4 regions of the Picosynechococcus sp. PCC 7002 genome follow, and region 1 is predicted to be linked to each of the others. Evidence: predicted binding sites of a transcription regulator. Region 1 holds the regulator's gene; each other region holds the start of a gene.
The links. Region 1 encodes NtcA, which controls nitrogen genes in cyanobacteria. Its sites were predicted from a motif close to TTTGTANCNNNNGNTACAAA; they were not measured.

Region 1 (3,238 bases):
GAGGGTGCTATTGCGTTCATTGACAAAGGCGATCGCCATGTCTGGGGGCAAAACAGCGGTAAGCTTTTGATGCCATTCTTTAGCCGTCGTTTGATTGCCCATGACCACCAGGGAAACACCATACCTTTGGCACCATTCCTTGGCGATGTTGGGCGCTTGATCCGCTGCAATGACGCCATGGTTCAACAATTGCCCTTGGTCATCCAGCGCCGCAAGGCCACATTTGTCACGGCCTGGGTCAAACCCAAGATAAACGCTCATGTACTCTTCTTGTCCTATTGTCTGATGACGATTCTACCGTTACTGAGGCCCACTAATTCTAAGCGGAGGGGGCCAGCCGTAAAACCATTTTCGATGGCGATCGCCCGAATTTCTGTCACGGGTTCTGGTGAGTTGTTGAGGGCTTCGACAAAATTGATAATGTGACCGACATTGCCATCTTTAACTTGAATATCTCCGAGAACCCCGGCTCGCCGCGCCCGGAATTGCGCTGCCCCCAACAGAAAATCCACTGGACGCCGGGCCGCAGTAGGATTTTGTACACTCAGCTCCTCTAGGGACAAAGTGGCAATCACTTCCCCGGCGCGAAAAACCTGCTCATTTAAAGTCACATCCGCAAACACTTGGACGGAACCTTCCCCCTGGAGGTAGTTCCCCGCCGCCAGGAGGCGCACCACGTAGTCCCGACCATCGGCAATTTGCCCTAGGAGTTGTTGCACTTGGGCATTGGTAATTTGCACCACCCGCGCCTCAAAGTCAGGATTAACGCCTCCGGTGGCAATGATCGCGTTGCGATTCGCTTCCCGGAGCAGCTGATCAACGGCTTGGCTGGCTGCTTTGGGATCAATAATCCGCACCACCCCAAAGGCTAAAACTTGCCCTGTGGTGAGGGCGACATTCCCACTCCGGAAATTGATGTAGTTGGCTTCGAGGATATCAATTTGCTGTTCTAGGGAGCCAATCTGATTTTCTAGGCCCGTGAGCACTTGATCTTTTTGGGCGATCGCCTGGTCGAGTTGGGCAATGCGACCATCGCGCTGGTTGATCTCGGCTTGGAGCTCACTTTGTTGGGCTTCTAGGGCTTCGATCTGCTGGGAGCGTTCCTCAATAATGGTGTTTTGTTGATTGAGCTGGGCGCGGAGGGTTTCACTTTGGGCTTGGAGGCGATCGCGCTGTTGCCGCAAGGTCGTTTGCTCTGTGGTGAGCGCATTAATATCAGCCTGAAGTTCGCTGGCTTGTTCCCGAAAACCCGCCAGTTGAGTTTGGGCCGTTTCAAATTTTGCTTCAATCTCCTGTAAATCTTGTTCTGCTTCTAGGCGATCATCCCTCGCGGCCTGTAACTCTTTTTCAATCTTTTCCTTTTCCGCCGTCACATCCATCAACTCTTGCCGCCGCTGGGCGAGGATTTCATCCAACTGAAAAACCCCCTGGCGCAAGGACTTGCTCAAGCCAAACAATAACCCCAAGGTGCTAGCTGCGATCACTGTTCCCGTCATTACCGTGACGACCACCGCCGTCTGTTTTGGCCGCAGATTAAATAATGTAAGCCGCGCTTTGCCGACCTTACTACCAAGGCGATCGCCCAGTGCCGCCAGGATGCCCCCCAAGATTAAAACTGAAAAGATTAGTACAAAAGCACTGGTCATTTAACAAAAAGGTGACATCCAAACACACAAGTATGACTTCTCTACTTTAGCGTTAAGCGAACTGTTGACTCAGGTTTACGGGGTCATGGACGGTAATTTTTTTCTTATAAATCGAAATCATGTCCTGTTCCCGGAGTTCTCCCAGGAGGCGCGTTACTGTCACCCGTGTCGAACCAATTGCTTCGGCGATCGCCTGGTGGGACAGTTTGAGATCAATGCGAATCCCCTCATCGGTCGGCACCCCAAAATCTCGACAGAGAATTAACAAGAAACTCACCAGACGTGACCCCATATCCCGGTGGGCCAGGGTTTCAATCATCATCTCCGTTTGTAAAATCCGTGACGACAGCCCCTTTAGCATTAACATTGCTAATTCTGGGTGCTCATTAAGCGCCTTTTGCACCTGCTCAATGGGAGCCGATAACAGTTCCACAGGAGTAAAAGCCACCGCATGGTAAAAGCGATCCGACTTTTGTCCCGTGAGTAGCGATAAAACCCCAAAGACACTATTCTCCCGGAGCAGGGCCACCGTAATTTCTTCCCCCGCTTCATAGACCCGAGACAGCCGGACAGCTCCTTTCAGAAGAAAATAAACCCGTTCCGCTGGGTCCCCCGGAAAAAAGATCGTCTTGCCCCGGTCATAGTTCTCCACAACAGGTGGGAAGGGGCCACTGTGAAACTGACGAAACGCTGTCGCAAGGTCTGTAATTTGAGTCGCAGGTAGTTCAGGCACTGGATTGGCAGAAGAGAAAGGAGGTTGGTTGAAATCAGGGTTGTACATCATAGATTCTGTTGGGCAACAGTTCCCCACCGTGATGGGTGAAATATCAGCGCTCAGTGTGCAGAGACCATGAGCATTCCCCTTAAACTAAATCTTACTCTGGTATAGTATTTTGTACTTTTTGCTTCAAAATAATTATGGATTTCTGGGTTAGTTCCCAGGCATTTTGCAGAATTTTCCCTGATTTGCCCTAAAGTAGCCGTTTGCATCGAAGTCACCAGAGCGCGAAGATAATATACGCTGGCTTCTTGGCTTTAATTTTTTATACTTTTTGAGAACCCATATGCTTGATTTAACCGGAAAAAATGCCCTAGTCACTGGGATTGCAAATAATAAGTCCATTGCCTGGGGGATCGCCCAACAATTACATGCCGCCGGGGCAAATATTGGGGTTACCTATCTCCCCGATGATAAGGGACGGTTCGAGAAAAAAGTAGGTGAGCTTGTGGCGCCCCTCAACCCTTCCCTTTTTCTCCCCTGTAATGTGCAGGATGATGCCCAGGTGGATCAAGTGTTTGAGTCTGTCAAAAAAGAGTGGGGCAAGTTAGATATTTTGATCCATTGCCTTGCCTTTGCGAACCGCGAAGATTTGACGGGTGATTTTAGTGATACTTCACGGGATGGGTTTAATACGGCCCTTGACATTAGTGCCTATTCTTTAACGCGTCTGGCCCGGGGGGCTAAAACCGTGATGACCGAAGGGGGCGCCATTGTGACCCTGACTTATTTGGGTGGGGTGAAAGTCATCCCTAATTACAATGTGATGGGTGTGGCAAAGTCGGCCCTTGAAATGAGTGTGCGTTACCTCGCG
Region 2 (3,238 bases), 1.3 Mb from region 1:
GGCAAAGGTCAAAGCATCAACGCGGGCGGTAGGAATTCCTAAACAGGAACTCATTTCGCGGTTTTGGGTAACGGCACGGATCCGGAGGCCCCAGTTGGATTTGTTCAAAAACCAGTACATCGCCCCCAGACAGATCAGGGTCAAGACGATGATAAAAATGCGGCTGTAGGGCAGTTGGGCGGAACCCAGGGAAAGTCCCCCCTGGAGCCATTGCGGCGCAGTCACATCCACATTTCGGGCACTAAACCACGGCTTTGTGAGGGCGTCATTTTTCGTCAGATTGACCCCGAAAATCACCCCAAAACCAAGGGCAAAGGCGGCAACCACGTTTAATTTATCCAGCCACATTTTTAGGGCCACGGATTGGATCTTGGCGAGATTTAAGGCTTGGAGCACGGCCCAGCGGATCACATCTTTAAGGAGAAAGGCAATGACCCCGAAGGCGATCGCCCAGTTCACGCTCCGGACAAACTGCTGCAAAATCAGGCTGACCCCCCAGGTGGCCAAGAGGGTTTCTAGGGGACGGCCATAGAGGTAACGGATTACGCCCCGCTCCAGGCCAAAGCCCACTGCGGCGGCGACAAAAAAAGCCAGGGGAATCGCAAAGATAATGTAGAGATTAAAAAAAGGTTCCCCGAACCCCCGGAATACATTTTGGACCACGAAGGTTGTGTAGGCGCCCAGCATCATTAATTCGCCGTGGGCCAGGTTGATCACCCCCATCAAACCAAAGGCGATCGCCAAACCCAAGGCCGAAACCAAAAGCACAGAGCCAATGCTGACTCCGTTAAAAATACCGATTAGAAGTTCTGTCACAGGGCAAACCCACCACAATACGCGCAATAAAACCGCGAGAAAGCCGGATTCTGTAGGGCGGAATCCCAGCTTTCCCGGAAAACATCTGGGTTTTAGGCCCTAGATGGCATATTTTTCACCCTTTGTGGGGTCGCTCCAGTCACAGGCAAATCCTTTGGTGGATTCAACATACTGGTTCCAGGCTTGGGGGGCGATGGGGCCGTCGGTTTCCCAGACGATATCGAACATCCCGTCTTCCCGTACCTGACCGATGCGCACGGTCTTTGAGAGGTGGTGGTTAACATTCATCGTCACCGGGCCTTCGGGAGCCGCAAATTCTTGACCAATGGCGGCACTCCGTACAGCTTCGAGGTCATAGGCATCGGTCGCTCCATTGGCGATCGCCGCTTCTACCGCCTGCTTCCAGATGTAGACCATGATGTAGGCCGCTTCCATGGGGTCATTGGTCACCCGATCTTCACCGTACTCCGCTTTAAAGTCTGCCACCCACTTTTCATTTTCGGGGGTTTCTACGGTTTGGAAGTAGTTCCAAGACGCATAGTGACCCGTGAGATATTCGGGGCCAATCTGACGGACTTCTTCTTCGGCGATCGACACCGACATGACCGGATATTGCTCCGGGGTGAGGCCCGCATCACGAATTTGCTTAAAGAACGCAACGTTACTGTCACCGTTTAAGCTGTTGAAAATCACGCCACCGTTGGGAAGCGCTGCTTTGATTTTGGTGATAATCGGCGTCACTTCAGTATTACCGAGGGGGAGATAGTCTTCGCCGACCGTGGTGCCACCTTTGGCTTCTAACTGGGCTTTGATAATGGTGTTCGCGGTTCTGGGGAATACATAGTCAGAACCGACGAGGAAAAATTCTGTGCCCTTATTTTCGAGGAGCCAATCCACGGCGGGCTCGATTTGTTGGTTCGGGGCGGCCCCAGTGTAGAAGATATTCTTCGAGCATTCCTGGCCTTCGTACTGGACAGGGTAGAACAGCATGTGGTCTTTTGCTTCAAAGACATCTTTAACCGCTTTTCGGCTGGCGGAAGTCCAGCAGCCAAAGACGACGGCGACACCATCTTGATCAATGAGTTTTTCGGCTTTTTCTTTGAAGACATCCCAGTCGGAGGCACCATCTTCGACGATGGCTTCAATTTGTTTGCCATCGATGCCACCGGCGGCATTAATTTCTTTGATGGCGAGTTGTTCGGCTTCGACCACGGTGGTTTCACTAATGGCCATGGTGCCACTGAGGGAGTGGAGAATGCCAACTTTGATCGTGTCACCACTGGGGGTTGAGGTTGTGCTGCCACTATCGGGGGTATCAGGGGTTTCTGTGGGTTGGCCGCAGGCTTTGAGGAGAATACTGGAACCGAGGGCGGCGGAACTGTAGAGAATAAATTTACGTCTTCCGAGATTACTCATGGTTAATGCGATTTTCTCAAGGGGCTTTGGGATAGTGTGTGGGAGGAAAGAAGCTTAAAAGTTTAAGTCGTGTTTAAGCTTTGCAGTGTAAAAGTCCCGCCCCTAAAAAAATGTGACACTTGATACAAAGTGCCGATGCGCTTGATTCAAGGGTTTGTTAATGGAGAAGAATTAATTTAACTTTACATTAAAGAAAATGGACTGCTTGCCCCTGCTCGGTCAACAGATAGCCCTGAAGAGGCGATCGCCTAACTGGAGAATGTCATCCCGCCGGGGAATTTGCGCCAGCCAATCAGGGGGAATATTGTCGAGGCCGTAGTGAAGTCCGGCCAACCCCCCGGCGATCGCCGCTGTGGTGTCAGTGTCATCCCCCAAATTCACCGCCGCGAGCACCGTATCCTGATAGTTATCATGGTTTAAACAACACCAGAGGGCGGCTTCGAGGGCATGGACGACATAACCGCTCGATTGAAGCTCATGGATGGGCAATGTTGCTAAATTTTCGTCAAAAATACGCTGGTAGTGGCTGAGTTCCGGCTTGTAGATGGAATCGCGATAAAACTCTTCGGCCCGTTGTATCCCTTGCTGGTAGGCAGTTTCAATACTTTTTCCGTGTAACAGTTCCAGGGCAATGGAAATATACATGCCGCAGGCAATGAGGGAACGGGGATGACGGTGGGTCAGGTAGGAAATGTTGTGGACGAGATCCAAAAGATCGGCATAGGGCAGTCGCTCACCACAAAAGGCGAGGGGCAAAATACGCATCAAGGAGCCGTTGCCATTACTCCGCTCCCCGATCCCACCCGCTTCCAGGGGATTGATACCCGCTAAAATTTGATGAATTGCGGCGGCAGTCGTGTTGCCCACATCAAAGGTTTCGCCGTGGGGTGTCCAGTAAGCTTCCTTGAGCCAAAGACCCATCTTACGGCCCAGATGTTCGGGGAGTTCTTCGCCCAGACCCACTTCGGCGATCGCCTCAGCCAGACAAAAAGTGAGGGAACTATCA
Region 3 (3,238 bases), 1.4 Mb from region 1:
TTGAGCAAAAATATAGACGCCTCAGGGGGCAACTGCAATTGGGTCTGCTGATGCTTGTGGCGCTGTTTCTGCTGGGGACAAGTTGGTTCATTGTCGTGGAGCAGTGGTCGTGGGTAGATGCGGCCTACATGACGATGATCACCTTAGCCACGGTGGGCTTTGGGGAAATTCATCCCCTAGGCGATCGCTCTCGGATATTCACTATTATTCTGATTTTTTTGGGCTTGATTGCGGTTGGTTATATCGTCAACCGTTTCATCGAAGCAATGATTAGCGGCTATTTTCAGGAGATAAAAAAATTGAAACAGTATCAGCAGCAAATTAGTCGTCTCAATAACCATTACATTGTTTGTGGCCTCGGTCGCACGGGGCAGCAGGTGGCCCGGGAATTTCTCGCCGAGAATATTCCCTTTGTCGTCATTGACCAAGATCCCGACATTATCGAAGCCGCTCAGGATCAAGGCTATATTTGTATTCAAGGAGATGCCACCCTCGATCAACATCTCCATGAAGCGAAAATCGACCGGGCAACTTGTTTGGTGGCGGCCCTCAGCTCCGATGCAGAAAATCTCTATACGGTACTCTCTGCCAAAACATTGAATCCAAAAATTCGGGCGATCGCCAGGGCCAGTACCGAAGAAGCCGTGGAAAAATTACGCCGCGCCGGAGCCGATGCCGTTGTTTCTCCCTACATTACCGGGGGACGTCGCCTGGCCGCCGCGGCCCTTAGACCCCAGGTTATGGATTTTGTTGATGGCATTTTGACTGGCGCAGAACGGTCTTACTACCTCGAAGAAATCCGTGTGGATAGCAATTGCGGCGGTTACATTGGCAAAAGCCTCAGTGAAGCCCGACTCAGGGTACAGTCCGGTGCCCTCGTCCTCGCCATTCGCCGTCAAGATGGCAGCCTTATTCCTGGGCCGACGGGTGATACCTTACTGTTATCTGGGGACTTTTTAATTTGCATGGGCACAGCCGAACAACTGCGTAAATTAAATAGTATTTTGATCCCTGTACAAACCGATGGGCCTCTCCGTCCCCCCCAGCGCTAGGTCAGTGTTTCCTGAAACAATGCTCTACCCAGGCTAGGCCACAAAAAATATTGATACAAACTTTTGTTAATATTGATACCAACTTAGAATTCTTGAGATAATAAGAGGAATCCACCCACCATGACTGACAAGAAAATTGTAGTTTCCCCGTCCATTCTTTCAGCGGACTTTAGCCGCCTTGGTGAAGAAATTAAAGCAGTCGATGAGGCTGGCGCTGATTGGATCCACGTCGATGTCATGGATGGTCGTTTTGTCCCGAATATCACCATTGGGCCGTTAATCGTCGAAGCCATTCGTCCCTACACCAAAAAGCCTTTGGATGTGCATTTGATGATCGTTGAGCCAGAAAAATACGTGGCAAATTTTGCTAAAGCTGGCGCTGACATTATCTCCGTCCACGCAGAACACAATGCGTCTCCCCACCTCCATCGCACCCTCTGCCAGATTCGTGAACTGGGTAAAAAATCTGGGGTTGTGCTGAATCCTTCTACGCCCCTTGACATCATTGAGCACGTCCTTGATGTTTGTGACCTGATTTTGATCATGAGCGTAAACCCTGGGTTCGGCGGCCAAAGCTTCATTCCTTCGATGGTGAACAAAATCGAAAAACTCCGGGCCATGTGTGATGAGCGCGGCCTGGATCCTTGGATTGAAGTCGATGGTGGGATCAAGCCTGCTAATGCGTGGCAAGTGATTGATGCGGGTGCGAATGCGATTGTTGCAGGTTCTGCTGTTTTCAAGGCCCCCAGTTATGCTGAGGCGATTGAAGGGATTCGTAACAGCAAAAAATCAGAAGCGGTTGCGGCCTAGGACATCCCCCTAAATCCCCCTTCAAAGGGGGACTTGAGATCCTATTTTTGTGGCCAAGGGAGTCTGGTGGCATAATCGAAATGCTCCCCTCCAGAATGGTTGTGCTGTGAAAGAGTCGGATTTGCGTCGATTGGCGGAACAGGGAAATCCCCAGGCGATCGCCCAGGTGTTAAGGCAAGCGTTTCAACCCCACCAGATCCGGGTGATGCTCAAACGGGTGACTGATAAGCACCTCAAAATTCAACTCGAAGGTTTTAATACCCCCGACCAGGCGATCGCCAAACAAATCCTTACCCCTTGGCAGAAAATCTGGGAGCACACGATCACAGAAACCTTTACTGTTGAAGGCATTCGGTTTGGGGAAGTTACCCCCGACTGGGAATGGACAATTGTAGCGGGCTTACTCTCTCCAGCCGAACGGGAACCCTCCCCGGAAGCGCTCAGTGCCCAAGAATCACCTAAAAAGGCAGCCCTCAAAAACGATGATCTCACCCTGAAACTCCGGCAACTACTCGCTGCATACCTATGGAGTATCAAAGTTACCCCTTCCGCTGGGGCCTTGGTGATCAAGTTAACGGTAATTGACCAGCGCGATAGCCAAGACTATTGCCAGATTATCCAGCAGGCTTTGCAGCATTTCTCCCTGGATAATGTGGAAAAAGTCTATCTCAATGTCTACCATCGTCAGCAACGGCAGTATCTCCTCAAAACCTGTTTTTCTCTCCATGGCGCCCTGCCGTCCCAAATCCCCAACCCGCGCCCCCGGTCACGGCAACTGCATCCAGATACCCCCCAGGCGCTCCTCATTGGTGGCGGCCTAGGTCTGATTCTCTTTTTGCTGCCCCCCAGTCGCTTTATTCTGAATACCTTTCTCACCCTCGTCCATGAAATTGGCCATGCGATCGCCTTTTGGCTGTTTGGCTATCCCGCTGTGCCGAGTTTTGACTTTATCTTTGGGGGGGGAATTACCCTCGCCCTCGGCCGCGCCAGCATTATTTTGTGGCTACTCTACGGGGCGATCGCCTATCTCGCTTGGCAATACCGTCGCAATCGCGGTACCCTAATCACCTTGGCAGGTCTGACTCTCCTGCAAATCCTTTTGATCCTGACGGGTTGGGATCAAATCGCCATTATCGCCATGGGTCATCTCTTGGAAATTGCCGCCGTCTTTATTTGTCTGTACTTTGCCCTCGGTAAATATTTTTGCCATGTCTCCGGTGAACAAACTCTCTATGCCCTGTTGGCCAGTTTTAGCTTTCTGGAAAATGGTGCCTTTTTCGGGCAGCTTATGACCAGCGAAACGTTCCGCATTGCCTACCGGGTCGGGAAAGGGGGCCTCCTCGACCATGACCTGGTGCGTCTGACCCAAGATTTTT
Region 4 (3,238 bases), 280 kb from region 1:
TTAGAGCATAATTTTTGACTCGGATAGTCCTATCTGTTTGCAACTGCGACATTTTGAATAATTTGATGAATCTCCGCCAAGGCGCTTTTTAACCGACCAGACCAGAACGAAGGGCACGCACAGCAGCCTGGGTACGGTCATCGGCACAAAGCTTATTGAGAATATTGCGGACATGGGTTTTAACGGTACCCACGGTGATAAATAAATGCTCGGCAATTTCGGAGTTGCTGCAACCATCAACAATCAATTGGAGTACTTCCAATTCTCGATCCGTTAGGGGACAGCTTTCTAGGAGTTGTTGATCTTCTGGGGAAGTCGCTTGAATCGTAACTGTAGAGCCAGAAAGGGGTTCTCCCCCTTGCACTTGATTGAGGACAATGCGGGCGATCGCCGGATCAATCCAACTGTTGCCTGAGTCTGTCGTTTTGACCGCCTCTACCAAGTGATCAAACGTAATATCCTTCATACAATAGGAATCAGCTCCTGCCGCAAAGGCTGCTAAAACAGCGGCATCATCATCCTGCAACGTCAAAATCAAAACCTTTGTTTGCGCCTCGTGGGACTGATCCTTGAGCTTTTCCTGTTTCAAAATTCGGGTCAACTCAATCCCGTCAAGCTCAGGCAAACCAATATCCACAATCGCTAAATCAGGATGAATCTCTTCTAACAAACGCAATCCATCCGCTCCATTGGCCGCCTCTGCTAAAAGTTCAATGTCCGCACATTGTTGTAGAGAAGTTCTTAGCCCGATGCGCGTTAAATCATGATCTTCAATTAGAACAACCCGAATTTTTTTCATGGTTTTCCCGGAGACTTTCCAAAATATAGCATGATCGATATACATTTATATGCAGTGAATCTTCAAGCCCTCCTTGTAAAAACCGTGTTAGAACAATCCGTAATCACCTCGACCCTCCTCCTTACATTGCTCTTGATGGTCGGTCTGTTTTTCTTCATTCGCGCTTCCATCAAAGATCGCACCGAACAAGTAGAGCTATTGGCAAAAGAGCCTGAAGAATCCATCTTTGAGCGTCTCCAAACCTACTTCGAACAGCGAGCCTATCGGATTACCACCGTTGATGGTGTCAATAATATTGTCACCTATGAAGGTTTTGTTCCTCCCAGTGGTTTTATTGCTGTTTTTTTGAGCCTATTAGCAGCCCTCGGTTTAGTTTGTATTGCCCTGGTCTTAGCACTGCTCTATCCCAATATTGGCTTTGCTTTCCTTGGTATTTGTCTCCTGGCTCCCTTGGCAGGTCTCTTTTACTGGCGTAAGGCAGGGAAGGTAGAAAAAGTTATTTTACAGATCACCACACAAACACCGATTACCGAGACTCCCACCCGATTAATTACGGTGACCGCCCACCGGGATGAGTTGATCCAACTGCGTCAGGTGATGCCTTACCAGCTCCATGAAGCTTAGGAAATGTCCCCAACAAAACTAATTGAGCTATCCATTAACACCATGGCAAAAACGCGACAAAAATAGCCCCGACCCGAAAATGGGTGGGACTAGGGAGTATTGAAATTGATAGAAGGGGATTAGAGATCACCTAAACGTTAGGTTAAGTGATATATTTTTGAAGGAACTTTAAGCTTTGCTAGAAACAGTCGCTTTTTCAGATACTTCTTCATCGGCGTTGCTACAAAGCACCCGTAGACTGGGGAATAAAAAGTGATTCTCCTCTACATATTGGGCACCAAATAATCCTTTTTCTGCCCAAAAGTACCGATCAGTGGTATGCTCATTACGCTTAACTACAACGACTGCTGGGGGCATAATCCCATTCGCAGCGATATGCTTGCGGGCTGCAGTCACGGGTTTGTCATCACCGCTTTCGATATTATATTGTGGGACAATCTCTAAAATTTTTCTTCCTTCTTGCCGACGCCGACTCTTGCGTTTACGCTTTCTTGCCAACCCAGTACCTCCTCTTCTTTACTTTTTTAGAACAGCTGTAACAGGAGTTACAGAATGTCGAGCAAAGTATATCGGCTCCATTGAAAAAAATCAAGTGAAAATTGACTGGTTTTCGCGATGGGTTGGATTTTTTGTATTAAGAAATCTACTACAATCCAATGAAGGTAGGCGATCAATCCAAAAGTAAAAAAAGAATTAAGTTTTTTGTCAAAACCCCTGATTTATCAAGGTTTCCTGGGAAATATCCCCTAGGGATTGCGGCTTGGGAGGATGAAATTCATGACGACATTACCGCAACTGTTGCCAGTTAGCCCAGAGTATTTGTCCCTGTGCCAAGGGCAGTTGCAATTGTTAGCCCAAGGCGTTGGGGCAGAGTGGGGGATCGTTTATTTGGCCCAGCCAGATCAAGAGAATCAAGAAATTACGCTCCAACCCATTAGTGCCTTTCCCGATCGTTTGCTGGCGGCGGGGAGGCAGGGATCAACGGAGATGGCAACGATGGTTTCGGATCAAGAGGAATGGCTTGATGTCCCGATGGGCGAGGAAACGGCTGCTTTGCCGGATGACCTTGTGGGTTTGTTGGGGGAACCAGCTCGGGCATTTCCCCTGTGGCATGGTGATTTAATTTTGGGGATTTTAGCGACGGGACGCCGGGATCGGGGTTGGCGATCGCCAGAGGTGACCCAGATTGAATTGATCGCCGAAGGTTTAGTGCTGGCCTGTGTGTTGGATCAGCAAAAGAGTTGGGCCACTGAGCGGCTCACCCAGCAGCAACATCTCCAGGCCCTAGAACAAGAGCATTTCCATGATCTGCTACACCAGCTCCGTAATCCAACAATGGCGATCAGTACCTTCGGTAAGTTGTTGTTGAAGCGGTTACTGCCGACGGAGAAAAATTATCCGGTCGCCGAAGGCATTGTCCGGGAAAGCGATCGCCTGAAAGGATTGCTCACCCAATTTAGTGAAGAGGTGGATCTCTTAACGGCTCAAATTCCCCAGTTGGAGGGAGGGCCAAGTTTAGCTTTACCGCCCAATGGTGAACTGAGTTTTGCCCCAGACCGTTCCCTCTCCGTAGAGCCGTTACCCGTAGCAGAAGTGGTACTTCCCCTCGTCGCTTCCCTAGGGGCGATCGCCACCGAGCGGGGGATCACCTTAAATTATAGGTTGCCAGAACCGTCTCCTTGGGTCTTGGGGAATCACACAGCCCTGATGGAAGTTTTGAATAATCTTTTAGAAAATGCGCTGAAATATACACCGTCCGGGGGACAAGTGTTCTTGCAGGTAGAAGCCCAGGCCCATGAACTCACCATTGCCGTC

Region 2: urtA (urea ABC transporter substrate-binding protein) is a predicted target of NtcA. The motif match lies at 2,342-2,361, and genes of this name have one in related genera.
Region 3: rpe (ribulose-phosphate 3-epimerase) is a predicted target of NtcA. The motif match lies at 1,115-1,134, and genes of this name have one in related genera.
Region 4: AACQ84_RS09925 (DUF3155 domain-containing protein) is a predicted target of NtcA. The motif match lies at 1,956-1,975, and genes of this name have one in related genera.

Annotation. Positions count from the first base shown of each region.
Region 1 is NZ_CAWLFA010000001.1:1,756,669-1,759,906, forward strand. Features, by position in the region: gene AACQ84_RS08525 (pre-16S rRNA-processing nuclease YqgF) at 1-261, opposite strand, end outside; gene AACQ84_RS08530 (DUF3084 domain-containing protein) at 276-1,646, opposite strand; gene ntcA (global nitrogen regulator NtcA) at 1,699-2,430, opposite strand; gene fabI (enoyl-ACP reductase FabI) at 2,711-3,238, shown strand, end outside.
Region 2 is NZ_CAWLFA010000001.1:420,063-423,300, forward strand. Features, by position in the region: gene AACQ84_RS02010 (ABC transporter permease) at 1-816, opposite strand, end outside; gene urtA (urea ABC transporter substrate-binding protein) at 916-2,232, opposite strand; gene AACQ84_RS02020 (ADP-ribosylglycohydrolase family protein) at 2,452-3,238, opposite strand, start outside.
Region 3 is NZ_CAWLFA010000001.1:336,265-339,502, reverse strand. Features, by position in the region: gene AACQ84_RS01630 (potassium channel family protein) at 51-1,052, shown strand; gene rpe (ribulose-phosphate 3-epimerase) at 1,173-1,862, shown strand; gene AACQ84_RS01620 (hypothetical protein) at 1,912-3,238, shown strand, end outside.
Region 4 is NZ_CAWLFA010000001.1:2,033,884-2,037,121, reverse strand. Features, by position in the region: gene queG (tRNA epoxyqueuosine(34) reductase QueG) at 1-52, opposite strand, end outside; gene AACQ84_RS09935 (response regulator transcription factor) at 89-799, opposite strand; gene AACQ84_RS09930 (cofactor assembly of complex C subunit B) at 884-1,423, shown strand; gene AACQ84_RS09925 (DUF3155 domain-containing protein) at 1,592-1,921, opposite strand; gene AACQ84_RS09920 (sensor histidine kinase) at 2,201-3,238, shown strand, end outside.